DNA from 4 places in the Citrobacter sp. ANG330 genome. Region 3 is predicted to be linked to each of the others. Evidence: predicted binding sites of a transcription regulator. Region 3 holds the regulator's gene; each other region holds the start of a gene.
What was found. The regulator CRP, encoded in region 3, controls carbon source genes, mostly activating them, when cyclic AMP is high. The targets are predictions, from matches to a motif close to ATGTGANNNNNNTCACAT.

Region 1 (4,217 bases), on a different contig from region 3:
CATGCCGGTAATTCCACCGGCGAGCGTATTGGCGGTGATCATCGGCAGCGGTGCGGCCAGCGCATAGGGAATCGCGGGTTCGGTGGCGACGGTGGCACCGACGACAATGGCGCTGCTGGCAGCAGCCTTTTCCTGTTGGGTAAACAGTTTTGGCGTCAGATACGTGGCAATGCCTGCCGCGACGGGCGGCATCAGCGCGACGACGCCGACAATGGCGTACCAGTCGTAAATATGTTTTTCCAGCAGTGAGAAACAGAAGAACCAGGCGGTTTTGTTGATAGGTCCACCCATATCAAATGCCAGCATCGCGCCAACGAGAAAGGCTGCGCCCATTTTCATGGAGGGTGGGATCGTATTCAGAAAATGCAACAGGCCACTCATGATGTCTGACATGACCGGGCCGATGGCGTAATAGGTCAGTACGCCAAATACCAGCAGTGTGACAAACGGAATTAGCATTGATCCCAGCAGCGGTTGAAGCGCTTTGCCGAGACGCACTTTGCGAAACCACAGCACGAAATAACCGATTGCCAGGCCAAGTACTACCGCGCCGAGAAAACCGGCGCCAGACTGGGTGCCGAGCAATCCTTTATCGTTAGCCAGATAACAGACCAGGAATGCCGGGGCGAATGCGGGTTTGTCAGCAATCGACCCTGCGATGTAAGCCCCCATAATCGGGATCATAAAGGTGAAGCCCAGATAACCGATGGATTCGACAATCCAGGAAAATGACGGCGCACCTTTCGACATATCGGTATACGGTAAGCCGAACTGCACCAGCATATTGGCGATGGCAACCAGAATACCGCCACCGATCACAAACGGCAGCGCGGCGGAAACCCCCGCCATCAAATGGCTCATGACGCTGCCTTGCGGGACATCCTGCTTACCGAGTTTTACGCCGTTGTCGGTGGCAAAAAGCTGAGAGTGTGACGGTAATTGCGTGAAAATGAGGTCGATATTTTTCAGCGCCTGCGCAATGGCTATCTCATAGACTTTTTTCCCGGCAAATCGCGCCCGATCTTCACCGCTTAATCCCCGACCGGTGGCTAAAATCACGTAATCGGCCGCGGCAATTTCATCCTGAGTCAGTCGGTTTTCGACACCGCTTGAACCCTGGGTTTCGACTTTTATCGTATATCCGAGCGAGCGCGCTTTTTGCTCCAGCGCTTCCGCCACCATGTAAGTATGAGCGATACCGGCAGGGCAGTTGGTGATCGCCACTAAACGTAAGGATGACTCCATAGCCGCTTCCTTATGAGGTTAGGGTCTGATTTAACAAGGTCAGCACCTGAGTGGCATCGCCTTGTTTCAGTTGATTGATGAAATCCTGATGGATGATTTTGCGACACAGGGTGCCGATGATTTGAACCTGAGCGTCTTCACCGGATTGCGGTACGCCGAGGCAGATCCAACAATTGACGACTTCGCCATCGCTGGCGCGCCAGTCAACGCCCTGAGCGTGACGGGCGAACAGAACAAAGGGATGTTTTACACAGTCGCTTTTGCCATGCGGCACGGCGACGCCTGAGCTAAATCCGGTGGAGTGGAGTTTTTCCCGCATCAAAAGCGTCTGTAGAAACACCTGTCGGTCGGTGATGGCGCCATTGCGAAAGGCCATTTCCGCAAGTTGTTTAAGAATGGAATAAGGACTGTTGCCCTGAATATTCAGATCAAGGCAACGTGTTGTGAGCATGGACATAAAGGAACTCCGTTAAAACGCGTTATGAAGATTTTAACGAGGAGACCGTGTTGTGATGAGCGGCAATATGTCTGAGCGGAGTGACATAATGTGGGCTAAGCATCAACAGGCTTTGTGCGCAAGCCCACAGTTTGCAAAGTGAGGCAGAACGAAATAAGGCGTAAATAAACCTCCCGGTCGCAAAAAAATGCGATATTTCTCACATTTCTCTCTTTTCATAACATCGATGCAGGAAGCGGAAGACAACCGCTTAAAAGAAAAGATTTCTGTGTCAATTAACGCAATGATAATTAACGAAATTAAAAATGGATGCCTCGCGGATGCACCCTCTTAAAATGAGATGTTAGTCACAAAAAACAACCATGTAATCATCCTGTCAATATTCCGCGCTACGGAATTTATCATCATAATGTGATCTTCATTGCAAATAACAGGCTTGAAGTCAGGGAAAAATGTTTCCACGGGTGCTTCGGAGGAAACGCAATGAAAATTGGTATTGTCATTAGTGGTGGCGATGTTTCTGGAATTAATAACTTTATATTCCAGATCGCCAGACTCGCGGATGCAAAAATTACCTTATTCAATGGTGGGATCCCCGGTTTGCTGGAGAAAAATCACCATGACGTGGCGTGGCGTGATTTGGTCGATTTTTCCATTGCAGCGATACCCATTATTACCTCGGGAAGAACAACCCGTAAATTGCAGCGTAGCGAATATGAAACGATCGCCAGAAAACTCAAGTCGCTGCACATTGATGTACTGATTATGGCTGGCGGCGACGGCAGTTTACAGTTTCTCAATACCCTGAGCGAATTTGATATTAATTGTTTTGGTGTGGGCATGACCATCGATAATGATGTTTACGGTAGTCATTATACGATTGGTTTTTCGACTGCCTGCGAACAGATTATTAAGGAGGTTTCTCGTTTACGAAATACGGGCAGAGCCCTACCCGGTCGCGTGTTTATGGTGGAGTTATTGGGTGGCTATTGTGGCGAATTAACCCTGCAATCTGCGATTAAATGCAATGCGGATATCGCCCTGATTCCAGAGTCCCAGATGTCGCTTGAAGCTTTAGCAGAACGGGTAAAGCAAAAACTGGCCACCCAGAACAGCGTGATAATTCTGTGCTCAGAAGGCTACACCAGAGAATATTCCCCCGGTTTTCAGGGGGCGATTGATACCATGATTAAACAACTCGAACCGCGTATCGGCGAGCGAATTCGGAAAACCATTGTCGGTTACGGTTTACGTAATGGCGATCCGACCTGTGAAGAAATTTATCAGGGCACCATTATGGCGAGCGAAGTGGTTCGGTGCATTCAGTCAGGGATGAAAAATAAAGCAATTATTATTAATCAAAGCAATAAACCTATTCCGATTGATCTCGTAAGTATGAAAAAACGTCTGGTCGATACAGAAGGACATCATTACAAACTTGCCAAACAACTCAATATTATTTGAGGAGACCTTACATGCTGAAAATTCTTTGCGTATGTGGCTGCGGCCTCGGTTCAAGTTTTGCTATTGAAATGACGGCGAAAGCGGTTTTAAAGAAACTGGAAATTCCTGCGCATATCGAACATACCACAGTATCCGAAGCAGGCGCGTTTAAATCTGACATGATCCTGACGCAAAAAACCTTTGCTGACATCTTAACGGCGGATGCCAGTGAAGAAGAAATTAAACGGGTTGTGGTACTGAATAAGCTCACGGACAAAGACGAAATTGAAGCTAAGATCGTCGCGTTTTTAAAAGAGCGGAATCTGAAGGTAGCCGATTATGAATAGTATCGTTGAATTCATCGTTAAAGATTTGCTCGGGCAGGCATCGATATTAATTGCTTTTATCGCGATGCTCGGTCTGATCCTGCAAAAGAAATCGCCGGGGAAAACCGCAGAAGGCACGTTTAAAACGCTGCTTGGTTTTTTAATCATGATGGCTGGCATTAATATTATTGTCGCCACGCTGACCTTCCTGAACGATATTTTTACTCAGGGATTTGGCATGAAGGGCTATATTACCGATGTGGCCGCCATTGCCGGGTTAGCGAACCGTGAACTGGGTTCGGAAGTGGCGTTAACGCTCATGGTGATTTTTGCCGTCAATATCATTATTGCGCGCCTGACACCGCTGAAATACATCTTCCTGACCGGACAGGCGTTATTGTGGATGGCGACCATTGGCGCGGTTATTGGCTATAAATCAGGCCTCACCGGACTGCCGCTGATTTTAACCGGTGGGATTTTTGGCGGCGTGATGGCGGTATTGATGCCTGCGCTGGCGCAACCGGTGGTCAGACGCATTACCGGCTCGGATGATGTGGCGCTGGGACATTTCTGCACCATTGGTTATCTGGTCCAGGCCGCAGTGGCTAAAGTGGTAGGCAAAGGGTCTCGCTCCACGGAAGATCTTGAGTTACCTGATAACTTCAAGTTCTTACAGGATACTTATCTCGCCATGGCGGTCGTGATGGTGCCGATGTACCTCATTCCGGCGCTGGCGGCGGGTCCGG
Region 2 (4,217 bases), on a different contig from region 3:
GATTTCTGGGCCTACTACAGTTCTTTCAGTCTCTCCACTCTGCTTCCGGTATTCCTGTTCGGCGCAATGTGGGGCATTGGCAATATCAACTATGGCCTGACCATGCGCTACCTCGGCATGTCGATGGGAATTGGTATTGCTATCGGCATCACGCTAATTGTCGGTACGTTGATGACGCCCATCATCAATGGCAACTTTGATGTACTAATCAATACCGAAGGCGGGCGTATGACGCTGCTCGGGGTGCTGGTTGCGCTGATTGGCGTCGGGATCGTCACCCGCGCGGGCCAGCTCAAAGAGCGCAAAATGGGCATCAAAGCCGAAGAGTTCAACCTGAAAAAAGGGCTGCTGCTGGCGGTAATGTGCGGCATTTTCTCCGCAGGTATGTCATTTGCGATGAATGCCGCGAAGCCGATGCATGAAGCCGCTGCCGCGCTGGGTGTCGATCCGCTGTATGTCGCACTACCAAGCTACGTGGTGATCATGGGTGGCGGCGCGCTGGTCAACCTGGGCTTCTGCTTTATTCGTCTGGCAAAGGTAAAAAATCTGTCAGTAAAAGCCGACTTCTCACTGGCAAAGCCGCTGATTATTACCAACGTGCTGCTGTCTGCATTGGGCGGCCTGATGTGGTATTTGCAGTTCTTTTTCTACGCCTGGGGCCACGCGCGTATTCCGGCGCAATATGACTACATCAGTTGGATGCTGCACATGAGTTTCTACGTGCTGTGCGGCGGCATCGTCGGTCTGGTGCTGAAAGAGTGGAAAAATGCCGGACGTCGCCCTGTTGGTGTATTGAGTCTGGGATGCGTGGTGATCATCATCGCCGCCAACATTGTCGGGCTGGGCATGGCTAGCTAATCGCTCTGGTGACTGAGATGACGCCACTGACTGGGCGTCATCCCGGTTTCCCGCGTAAACACCACCGAAAAGTAGTTACTGTCCTCAAAACCGCACTGCATCGAAATTTCACTGATCATCAACCGACTGTGCTGAAGAAGATATTGCGCATGACAAACGCGGACCTGCCGCTGATACTGGTTAATCGTCATCCCGGTCTGGCTGCGAAACTGCTGGCGCAACACGCGTTCACTGCACGCTTCCTGCTCGCAAAATTCATCCAGCGCAAACGGTCGCTCAAGGCTGCCAGCCAGCGCGGTGATGAGTTTATCCAGTAACGTTTCGCTGGAGGTTGCCATCTCCGTGTCGGTGGCATAACGGTGGCGTTTCAGCGTCATCACCAGTTGACCAAACAGCAGTTCCGCCAGGTCGTTAGCGAGCGGATCGTGCTGGGTACTTTCATGCTCAAGCTGGCTTATCACCTGGCGGGCTTGCGCCATGCCAACGCTGCCCAACCGCCAGTGCGGCTGCCGCGGGGTACCGTTAAATCCCGGAATTGCGCTCTCCCAACCCAGATTCAGCTTCAGCCGCTCCGGGCAATAGATAATGTTCTGCAACACGAGGTCGTTAACGGAGGTGTAGGAGTGTTTGTCTTCGGCGCGAATATAAAACAGATCGCCACGGGTGATGCGATAGGGACGGTCATTCAGCACGTGCAAACCGTTGCCGCGCCAGACCATCACCAGCTCACAAAAATCATGCGTATGTTCAGCAAACACATTTTGCGGATAGCGATCGGCAACGGCGACGGCTTGCCCGGCATTCGCAAAGAAATCGTCTTTTAAAAGCACCAGATGATTCGCCACCAGCATCTTCCCTGCCGGATGGCGCTTCGCTTATCCGGCCACAAATTACGTCAACACCCAGGCCGGATTAGACATCCGGCATCATAGAACGATGATTATTCACATTCTGGCGGCAAAAAACGTTGATAGTATTCGCGTTACTGAAGTAACGCATCTCGCCCCTGGCGGATGTCGCGCGGTGACCAGTTGAATTCACGGCGAAACAGAGTCGAAAAGTGGTTACTGTCGCCAAAACCGCAGCGATAGGCGATCTCCGTGACGCTTTCATCGCTATGACGTAACAAGTGACGGGCTTTGATCAGACGCAGGCGGTTGAGATAACGCTGCGGCGTCAACCCGGTTTGCTGTTTCAACTGGCGATGCAACGTGCGCAGAGAAAGCGAAAACCGTTCGGCCAGCGCCTCCCAGCAGACCTCCTCCGCAAAATGGTCTTCCAGCCAGGCTATCAGATGATTCAGCCGCGCATCGTTATTTTCCGCCCCTTCCATCAGGCTGCTTTTGCGTAACAGCACCAACAACTGCATAAACAGAATTTCGCGATGGGCCAGGCCGGGAAGATCGCTCTCATCGCCATCCTGTTCCATCTTTGCCACCAGTTGCCGCACCTGTTGGAGCACGCTTTGGTTCACTCGCCAGTGGGAAGGATAGACGCCGTCCAGCTCCTGCGGCAGTAGCTGATTCAGCCCGGATAAAAACTGGAACGCATCGGGCGAGCGATAGAGCACATTCGTCAGGCAAAGATTATCCGTATGTTCATATAAGTGTCGATCATGGTCGCGAACAAAGCAGACCGTACCGCCGCTGATGGTGTAGGGCTGGCCGTTAAACACATGAATACCCGTGCCATGTTCAACTATCACAATCTCATGGAAATCATGGTGATGCTCAGGAAAAGCGGACTGCGGAAGCCGGGGTTCAATGGCCACGGGCGCATTACCTGATGGAAAAAAATCCACGCTGTGCAGTACGGTCATGATGGCTTCCTGAGCGAATGAACATGTCCAAAATAGTAATTAAGGGTTAGCCACCGCACCTTAAATTTTTGACGCGAAACCGCGCAAACACGGTCAATTTTTCAAGAAAGGGCGGGAAAGATCCGGAAATGCGGACGGCGTCACATCCGGGAAGAACAGGCTAATTACCGGAAACTGTGAAGGTTATCACGTTCATCTTTGCTATCTTGCCAGCGGCCAATTTTGCCTGTCAGTAACAAGAAGGTGAGCGTTTACGAGGTTTTCTAGACTGGGCCTAATGAAACTCAGAAGGACCTCACTATGACTTTTCACCATTGTGTCGCTGTCGATCTTGGCGCCTCCAGCGGACGGGTAATGCTGGCACGCTATGACAGTGAACATCGCACTCTGACGCTGCGTGAAATTCACCGCTTCGTTAACTGCCTGCAAAATCAGGACGGTTTCGACACATGGGATCTCGACAGTCTCGAAGACGCCATTCGCCTGGGCCTGGAAAAAGTCTGCGATGAAGGCATTCGCATCGACAGTATCGGCATTGATACCTGGGGCGTGGACTATGTCCTGCTCGATAAGCAAGGCCAGCGCGTCGGGCTACCCGTGTCTTACCGTGACAGCCGCACCACAGGCGTAATGCAGCGCGCACAGGAACAGCTCGGTAAAGGCAACATTTACCAACGCAGCGGGATTCAGTTCCTGCCGTTTAACACGCTCTACCAGTTGCGCGCGCTGGTCGAGCAGCAGCCGGAACGGCTTTCTCAGGTGGCACACGCGCTACTGATCCCCGATTACTTTAGTTTCCGGCTGACCGGCGAACTGAACTGGGAATACACCAACGCCACCACCACGCAACTGGTCAATATCAACAGCGACGACTGGGATGACACATTGCTGGCGTGGACGGGCGTAGACAAAGCGTGGTTCGGTCGTCCTACCCATCCGGGTAATGTGATTGGTTACTGGATTTGCCCGCAGAAAAATCGCATTCCCGTCGTCGCGGTCGCCAGCCACGACACCGCCAGCGCGGTGATCGCCTCGCCGCTGGCCGACAAACACAGCGCGTATCTCTCCTCCGGCACCTGGTCGTTAATGGGCTTTGAAAGCCGAACGCCTTACACCAACGACGCCGCGCTGGCGGCCAACATTACCAATGAAGGCGGCGCGGAAGGCCGTTATCGGGTACTGAAAAATATCATGGGGCTTTGGCTGCTGCAGCGCGTACTGAAAGAGCGTCAGGTGCGCAATCTGCCTGCGTTGATCGCGGCAACAGAGGCGCTGCCCGCCTGCCGCTCTCTGATTAACCCAAATGACGATCGCTTTATTAATCCTGCCGATATGAGCGCCGAAATTCAGGCCGCCTGTCGTGAATCCGGCCAGCCGGTACCAAACAGCGATGCGGAACTGGCGCGCTGTATTTTCGACAGCCTGGCGCTGCTGTACGCCGATGTGTTGCAGGAACTGGCGGCACTGCGCGGCGAAACCTTCAGCCAGTTGCACATTGTCGGCGGCGGCTGTCAGAACGCCCTACTGAATCAACTCTGCG
Region 3 (4,217 bases):
CAGCGTCAGTAGCTGCAGGGTATATACCGCCGTGACGGTAAATCCCACCGTCGCCCAGCCGTAGTTTTTACGGATAGTCAGATAGCTGACCAGGGTGATCACCAGCATCAGGGCCAGCGTATATCCTTCAGGAATATGAAAGTGCAGCGTCACGCCTGCAATAATCAGCCCCACCAGCGTACCCGCCGAACGGTGCAGAATACGCACGCGGGTGGCGCCATAACCGTTCTGCGTGACAAACAGCACGGTCATCAGGATCCAGTACGGTTTCGGCAGGTGTAACGCGGTTCCCATCAGACTGGCGATGCTGAGCATGACGCTGATACGCCCGGCGTTGCGTAGCGCTGGTGATTTCAGGGAAAGGTAGTTTTTCAACGCAGGAAGCAACGGAAGACGGCGCTGTTTGTCAGCCATCAGATCGCGGGCGTAAAGTGGTCGTTGAGTGCGCAGCACCCGGGCGATACGGCTGAAGTGCCAGTAACAGAACTGCCCGACGGGGTTATCCGGATGCTGATGAGCAATTTTTTCCAGCGCGCCAATCTGCTTTTGCATAGAGAAACGGGTCGGCAGTCGGTGATACAGAATGTCATCCGCCAGTACCCGCAACCGCGCGGCGACGGTTTGCGCCGTCCAGCGAATCACCTGCTCAGCGTGGCTGCGTTCGACCAGCTTTTGCACCTCTTCCGGCTGGTGCAGACTCACTGAGATATGTTCCTGTAAATCCAGCGCTTCCTGAAAGGCGCGCAGCATTCGTTTGTAGTCATTGTTGTGATGCGCCGACAGCATATGCATCTGCTGATAACACTGGGTGATGAGGTCGACGGCTTTTTGCTGGCGGACCAGCAGCGGCGGTAGCGTTTTTTCCGGATCGGTGTGCTGAGTCAGCATACTGTATTTGGCTTCGCAGTAATCCGCCAGTTCCCGGTACAGTAGGCTTAGCGACTCGCGCAGCGGTTGCTCGCGCCACAGCCAGAACCAGAACCAGTTAAATAAGCCATACCACAGCGTGCCCAGCGCGTAGATCAGCAACGGTTCCCAGACCGGCATATTTCCTGCCAGGCTCAGCGTAAAAATAGCGGCAATCAGCGAGGCGGGCAGCAGGCGGGCATGCAGTGAACTCAGTTCCGCGGTGACGCCGAGAATCAATGTGAGTCCGGTCAGGATCAGCGGCAACGGGATCGCCTGCGCCAGTAGCAGCTGCATAATCAGGCTGCATCCGGCAAACAGCGACGCGCCAATCACCAGGCGTTTGAAAAAGCGTTTGTGCGGTGTATCAAGCCCGGCAATGTTGCAGCAGGCGGGAACGAGAGAGAAGAGCAAACCCAGATGCAACTGCCCGATGATCAGGCCGACGGCCACGGGCAAACAGAGCACCAGCGTTTGACGTAGTGCATAGTTGATTTCTGGGTGATAAATCAGTCTGCGCCACATTGGCAAAACAAAAATGACGCACTACCGGGTAGCGCGCCATTTCCGATGAGATTAACGAGTGCCGTAAACGACGATCGTTTTACCGTGAGCGGAGATCAGGTTCTGATCTTCCAGCATCTTCAGGATACGACCAACGGTTTCGCGAGAACAGCCAACGATCTGGCCAATCTCCTGGCGAGTGATTTTGATCTGCATGCCGTCCGGGTGAGTCATTGCATCAGGCTGTTTCGCCAGATTCAGCAGCGTCTGGGCGATACGACCGGTCACATCGAGGAAGGCCAGGTTACCGACTTTCTCTGAAGTGACTTGCAGGCGGCGAGCCATTTGAGAAGACAGGCGCATCAGAATATCCGGGTTCACCTGGATCAACTGGCGGAATTTCTTGTAGGAAATTTCAGCCACTTCACACGCTGTTTTCGCCCGAACCCATGCGCTACGTTCCTGGCCTTCTTCAAACAGGCCCAGTTCGCCAATGAAATCACCCTGATTCAGATAAGAAAGGATCATTTCTTTCCCTTCCTCATCTTTAATCAACACTGCCACTGAGCCCTTAACGATGTAGTACAACGTTTCCGCTTTTTCACCCTGGTGAATCAGCGTGCTCTTGGACGGGTACTTATGAATATGGCAATGAGACAAGAACCATTCGAGTGTCGGGTCTGTTTGCGGTTTGCCAAGCACCATGCGCGATTATCCTCTGTTATAAGCTGTCTCCAGAGCCAAAAAATCCGCTGTCTCTGGGGTTGCAAAAATGTGCTTCCCGCGTCCTGGGAAGAGACTGTCAAAAACGAACTGCAGCCTTTAATGTGAAGTCCTCTGCATACATGCAGTACGTCAATGTATTACTGTAGCATCCTGACTGTTTTAGCATAGCTTTAGCCGTGTGTCTCCTGGTGTCTCGCTTCAGCATGACGCAGGTCGCCTTCCGTTGCGAGAATTGTTATGTACGCGTAATCTGTCAGGAAAATTAACGCACTGGAGTTAAAAAATATGCAAGCGCGTGTTAAATGGGTTGAGGGGTTAACCTTCCTGGGTGAGTCCGCTTCCGGGCATCAGATTCTGATGGACGGTAACTCTGGTGATAAAGCACCGAGCCCGATGGAAATGGTGTTGATGGCGGCTGGCGGTTGCAGCGCCATTGACGTGGTTTCTATCCTGCAAAAAGGCCGTCAGGATGTGACGAACTGCGAAGTGAAATTGACTTCAGAACGTCGGGAAGAGGCGCCACGCCTGTTCACTCACATCAACCTGCACTTTATTGTCACCGGCCACGATCTGAAGGATGCCGCCGTTGCGCGGGCGGTCGATCTGTCGGCAGAGAAGTATTGCTCTGTGGCGTTGATGCTGGGAAAAGCGGTTAACATTACCCATTCGTACGAAGTGATTGCTGCCTGATGATCATTGCCTGATGGCGCTGCGCTTATCAGGCCTACTCCTGTCGTAGGCCCGGTAAGCGCAGCGCCATCGGGCACTCCCCACCGTTTATTCGATCTTCTTGCCTTCCATCAGTCGCTGTACCAGCGGCAGCATGATCAGTTCCATTGCCAGACCCATTTTCCCGCCAGGAACCACCAACGTATTGATGTGAGAAATGAATGAGCCCTGCAGCATCGCCAGCAGCCAGGGGAAATCGATCCCTTCCAGATTGCGGAAATGAATCACCACAAAGCTCTCATCCAGTGATGGAATGCTCCTGGCTGCGAAGGGGTTGGATGTGTCCACGGTAGGAACGCGCTGGAAGTTGATGTGGGTGCGGGAGAACTGCGGCGTGATGTAGTTGATATAGTCGTCCATCGAACGGACCACCGAATCCATCACCGCCTCACGAGAATGGCCTCGTTCACTGGTGTCGCGGATAAGCTTCTGGATCCATTCCAGGTTAACGATGGGCACCACGCCGACCAGGAGATCAACATGTCTTGCGACCTCATGCTGGGGCGTGACGACGCCGCCGTGCAGGCCTTCATAGAACAGCACATCGGTGGGTTCGGGCAGTGCTTGCCACGGGGTAAACGTCCCCGGCACCTGGTTCCACGGGACGGCTTCATCGTAGGTATGCAGATATTTGCGTGACTGGCCTTTCCCGGTCTGGCCGTACTCAATAAACGTCTGTTCCAGCAGGCCGAAGTCATTGGCTTCGGGGCCAAAATAGCTGATATGGCGCCCGGCATCGCGCGCTTTGCGAATCGCCATATCCATCTCCGGACGGGTATAACGATGAAAACTGTCGCCTTCCACCTCGGCTGCACGCAGGTTGAGCTGCGCAAAAATTTTACGGAACGCGAGGCTGGTGGTGGTGGTCCCCGCGCCGCTGGATCCTGTTACCGCGATCACCGGATGTTTGGCAGACATGTTAACTCCATCAATAAATTGATTTTTTATTATAGTCGGCCGATAGCGTGCGGGTTACTCGCGAAATGATTTGCGCGGCATGATGTTGACGGTTTCGTGCAACTCAGACCACACCAGGACCGCTTCTCCACACTGTAACTGGCGTTTCACGTCGGCGACTTTTTGCTCAAGGGTACGTTCATGTTCACCATAATCGGTACCTTCGCGCAACACAAAGCTTTCGATCAGATTGTCCAGCGTCTCGGGGGAAAGGTCCTGCCAGGGGATTTGCATAGTTATGCCTCCAGATAGGGTGTCAGCCAGTCAGGAATGCGCGACTCCAGCCACATTTCTGGTCGACGCAACGTGCCGCCGATGAACCCGACGTGACCGCCATGTTCGGTTAACTGATATTCCACCTGCGGCGGTAAATCTTCCGCTTTAGGGATCACATG
Region 4 (4,217 bases), on a different contig from region 3:
GGATGAGGCCACCACCGTGAATACCAACGGCAGCAGCAGTACAAACCCGACTTCGAAGAACATCGCCAGCCCGACGACCAGACCGGTGACGACCAGCGCCCACTGCACGCGCTTTTTACCAAACGTTCCGATGAGGGTGGTCGCGATCCGTTGCGCGGCCCCCGTATCAGAAATCAATTTTCCCAACATTGCGCCAAAACCGAGGATCATCGCCAGCCCGCCGAGCGTACCGCCGATCCCGTTTTGAATGGAGTGTAAAACGGCCTGTGCGTCCATCCCTTCGGCGAATCCCACGACGGCTGCGACCAGAACCAGGGCGATGAAGCCATTGACTTTAAAGCCAATCATCAGGACCAGAAGCAGCGCGACGCCTGCCGCAATTATGATTAATGGCATAATCTTATCTCTTATGTGTGCCAAAAAAGCAGCGCTTGCGCGCTGCGTAGGGTTGCTCAGCGGTTACACCGCGACCAGCATGCCGCCATCGACGAACAGCAGGTGTCCGTTGACGAAGTCCGAGGCTTTGGAGGAGAGAAATACCGCTGCGCCAATCAGTTCCTGTGGATCGCCCCAGCGGGCGGCAGGTGTACGTTTACACAGCCATGAGGTGAAGGCTTCATCCTCAACCAGCGCTTTGGTCATCTCGGTTTTGAAGTAGCCCGGCGCGATGCCGTTAACCTGGATGTTATGGCGCGCCAGCTCTACGCACATACCGCGAGTCAGCATTTTCACCGCGCCTTTCGAGGCGGCGTACGGGGTGATGGTGTCGCGCCCCAGTTCACTTTGCATTGAGCAGATGTTGATCACTTTCCCGGCCTGGCGCTCCACCATGCGGCGGGTTACCGCCTGGGAGACGAGGAACACGGCGGTCTGGTTAACGGCGATCACGTCGTTCCACTCCTGCTCAGGGAATTCGGTAAACGGGTGGCGGCGCTGGATCCCGGCGTTATTGACCAGTACATCAATCGGGCCAATATCTTTTTCGATATGATCAATGGCGGCGTCGATATCCTGCTTATGCGTCACGTTAAAAGGAGCGGCAACGGCGCGGATCCCTTCCTGCTGTAGCTTTGCGACGGCGGCTTCAGCCCGTTCTGACGTAATATCGTTAACGATAATCTGCGCGCCATACTTGCCAAGACCCGTTGCCAGCAAATAACCGATCCCCTGGGCGGAGCCGGTGATCAGAATATTTTTACCTGCCAGTGAAAAAAGATCGTTCATGATATTGCTCCTTATTTTTCATTCTCAAAGACGAGCTGAACTTTTGCCGCCTGGGTTTTATCGCTGGCGAAAATCAGCGCCTGTTCCAGGTCGGTAAACGGATATTCCGCACTCAGTAGCGGCAGTGGATCGATAACGTTATGCGCCAGCCAGGAGACTGCGGTATTGAATTCGGTGGTAAAGCGGAACGAGCCTTTCAGCGCTATCTCTTTGCCGATCAGCATCATCATCGGGAAGTCCGGAACGGCACCACCCATACCCACCTGCACCATCACCCCTTTTGCGCGGGTGACTTCCAGACAGGTGGTAATGGAGGAGGGATGGCCGGAGACCTCGAAACTGATATCGAAATAGCCTTTCTCCGTTTTCCACTGGTCCAGAGCGTCATGCTGGGGATTTACCAGCGTATCCGCGCCCATTTGCTGAGCCAGCGACAGCGAACGGGGGCTGACATCGGCACAGACCACTTCCGCCGCGCCCAGCGTTTTCACTGCGCTGACAATCAGGCAACCGATGGGGCCGACGCCAGAGATAAATACTTTTTTCCCCTGAAGATCGCCGGCCTCATGCGCGGCATGAATGGCTACGGCCAAAGGTTCAGCAAAGGCCATCACCTTTTCGTCCGCCTCTTCCGGGTAGGGAATGCACTGGGCGGTATCGACCGTTTTAAACTGGGTAAAGCCGCCGTCGACGTGCGGAAAATACATCGCACTGCCAAAAAAGCGCATTTCAGTGCACTGGTTTTCTTCATGCTGAAGACAGTATTTACAATGACCGCATGGCTTAGATGGATTAATGGCAATCGACTGTCCTTCGCGTAATGTTTCTGAATCGCTATGGACCACTTTACCAATAACTTCATGACCTAAAATCATCGGTGCTTTGACGGTAAAATTACCGACTTTCCCTTCCTGATAATAATGTAAGTCGGAACCGCAAATTCCTCCTCGGGTTATTTTTACGAGCGTGCCTTTATTATTCCATTCGATATTCTGTTGGGTTACGGCAACAGAACGCTTACCCGCGACAACGCAGGATTGAGTTTTCACTTCCATAAATGCCTCACTGGGTCAGGTCTTCATCTCCAGTGCATTTAAGCGGTTTTAATTGTCCTTATTTGTGACAACTGTCACACTGGAAAATTGTTACACTACAATGTTACGCATAACGTGATGCGCTTTATAATTCTCATCTATGGAAATTAAAAAGCGTGAAATTGCCGATTGTGCAGGCGTAGTATCGCGCCATGGAATATGACGCAGAGGGTTTTACATGGCCGGGGAAAGCTATATTTTGATGGGCGTTTCAGGAAGTGGTAAATCGTTAATTGGTAGTAAGGTGGCGGCATTATTATCGGCGAAGTTTATTGATGGCGACGATCTCCATCCTGCCAAAAACATTGATAAAATGTCCCAGGGAATACCGTTAACTGATGAAGATCGACTGCCGTGGTTAGAGCGCTTAAATGATGCATCTTATAGTTTGTATAAAAAGAATGAGACCGGATTTATTGTCTGTTCATCATTAAAAAAACAGTATCGCGATTTTTTACGCAAGGGCAGTCCTAACGTCCATTTTCTCTGGCTGGATGGTGACTATGACATTATCCTGGCGCGGATGCAGCGTCGGGCAGGTCACTTTATGCCGGTCGGCTTGCTGAAAAGTCAGTTTGAGGCGCTGGAGTGTCCGTTGGCGGAGGAAGCCGATATTGCGCGTATCGATATTAATCATGACATTGAGAACGTGACGGCGCAGTGCCAGCAGGCTGTTCTGGCGTTTCGCCAGGCACGAGAGCGACCCAGCGCCTCATTCTGAGTTGAGAGGCGCTGAGTCAGACCGTTAGAAATCGGCTTTCAGCACCACACGGTAGCGGGCTTTACCGTCGCGCACGTGCTGGATTGCTTCGTTGATTTGCGACATCGGGAACAGTTCGGTGGTCGGCGAGACCTTGCTCCGTCCGGCAAACTTCATCAGCTTACGCAGCTCATATGGCGTACCGGTCGCCGAACCGGAGATGCTGCGATCGCCGGCAATCAGCGTGAAGGCAGGGACCGGCAGCGGCTTCAGCACTGCGCCGACGGTGTGGAAGTTGCCGCCGTAGGCCAGCGCTTCGAAGTAGGGTTGCCAGTCGAGATCGACATTGACGGTGTTGATGATGAGATCGAACTGGCCCGCGAGCGCCGTTAATGCCTGCGGATCGCGACTGTTCACCACTTTATCGGCGCCCATCGCCAGCACTTCTTTCTCTTTCGCCGGGTTAGAGCTGAACGCGGTAACTTCACATCCCATCGCATGCAACAGCTTGATGGCAATATGTCCCAATCCGCCAATACCAATTACCCCGACACGGCTGGTGGCGGTGACGTGGTGCATCAGCAGTGGTTTGAACACCGTAATACCGCCGCACAGGAGTGGACCGGCAGATTCAATATCGATGCTTTCTGGAAGCGGGATCACCCACTGCCAGTCAGCGCGCAGTTTCTCAGCAAAGCCGCCACGATTGAGAATGGTTGGTACTGCACCTTCCAGGCAGTTGATCTGATTACCACTGATACAGGCATCGCAGTGACCACAGCTGCGTGCCGTCCAGCCAATCCCCACGCGCTGGCCTACCTTCAGGCCTTTCCCCTGCGCCGCGCTGCCGAGGGCGGCCACGCGACCAATTACTTCATGCCCGGCAACCAGTGGATACTGAGAGAATCCCCACTCATTGTCGATCATCGACAAATCGGAATGGCAGATACCGCAGTAATCGACCTGCACTTCGACATCTTCCGGCTTGAGTTCGCCCGCATCATATTCAAAGAGTTCGAGTTCGCTGCCCGCCTCTTTTGCGGCATAGCTTTTAATCATCGACATCGTGTTTCCCTCAATGTGGTGTTGAACAGAAAAGTGTAGAGCATGAAAAACGGCGTCGCTTCGCAGAAGGGGGGATTAAGAAGACGGCGTGCTGGTTTTTTCGACACTTAGCGGAGAAGACATACGCTACCGCT

Region 1: a site for CRP is predicted at 1,890-1,907, ahead of QNN88_RS19815 (6-phosphofructokinase). Genes of this name have one in related genera too.
Region 2: a site for CRP is predicted at 2,806-2,823, ahead of rhaS (HTH-type transcriptional activator RhaS). Genes of this name have one in related genera too.
Region 4: a site for CRP is predicted at 2,342-2,359, ahead of idnD (L-idonate 5-dehydrogenase). Genes of this name have one in related genera too.

What each region holds. Positions count from the first base shown of each region.
Region 1 covers NZ_JASJUI010000011.1:100,607-104,823, reverse strand. Annotated here, with positions in the region: gene QNN88_RS19825 (PTS fructose-like transporter subunit IIBC) at 1-1,245, opposite strand, end outside; gene QNN88_RS19820 (PTS fructose transporter subunit IIA) at 1,256-1,702, opposite strand; gene QNN88_RS19815 (6-phosphofructokinase) at 2,186-3,166, shown strand; gene QNN88_RS19810 (PTS sugar transporter subunit IIB) at 3,178-3,492, shown strand; gene QNN88_RS19805 (PTS sugar transporter subunit IIC) at 3,485-4,217, shown strand, end outside.
Region 2 covers NZ_JASJUI010000011.1:87,639-91,855, forward strand. Annotated here, with positions in the region: gene rhaT (L-rhamnose/proton symporter RhaT) at 1-858, shown strand, start outside; gene rhaR (HTH-type transcriptional activator RhaR) at 855-1,703, opposite strand; gene rhaS (HTH-type transcriptional activator RhaS) at 1,841-2,677, opposite strand; gene rhaB (rhamnulokinase) at 2,978-4,217, shown strand, end outside.
Region 3 covers NZ_JASJUI010000010.1:139,463-143,679, forward strand. Annotated here, with positions in the region: gene QNN88_RS19250 (YccS/YhfK family putative transporter) at 1-1,431, opposite strand, end outside; gene crp (cAMP-activated global transcriptional regulator CRP) at 1,483-2,115, opposite strand; gene QNN88_RS19260 (OsmC family protein) at 2,422-2,826, shown strand; gene QNN88_RS19265 (phosphoribulokinase) at 2,914-3,783, opposite strand; gene QNN88_RS19270 (YheU family protein) at 3,838-4,056, opposite strand; gene QNN88_RS19275 (hydrolase) at 4,059-4,217, opposite strand, start outside.
Region 4 covers NZ_JASJUI010000003.1:503,654-507,870, reverse strand. Annotated here, with positions in the region: gene idnT (gnt-II system L-idonate transporter) at 1-396, opposite strand, end outside; gene idnO (gluconate 5-dehydrogenase) at 460-1,224, opposite strand; gene idnD (L-idonate 5-dehydrogenase) at 1,236-2,279, opposite strand; gene idnK (gluconokinase) at 2,497-3,039, shown strand; gene ahr (NADPH-dependent aldehyde reductase Ahr) at 3,064-4,083, opposite strand.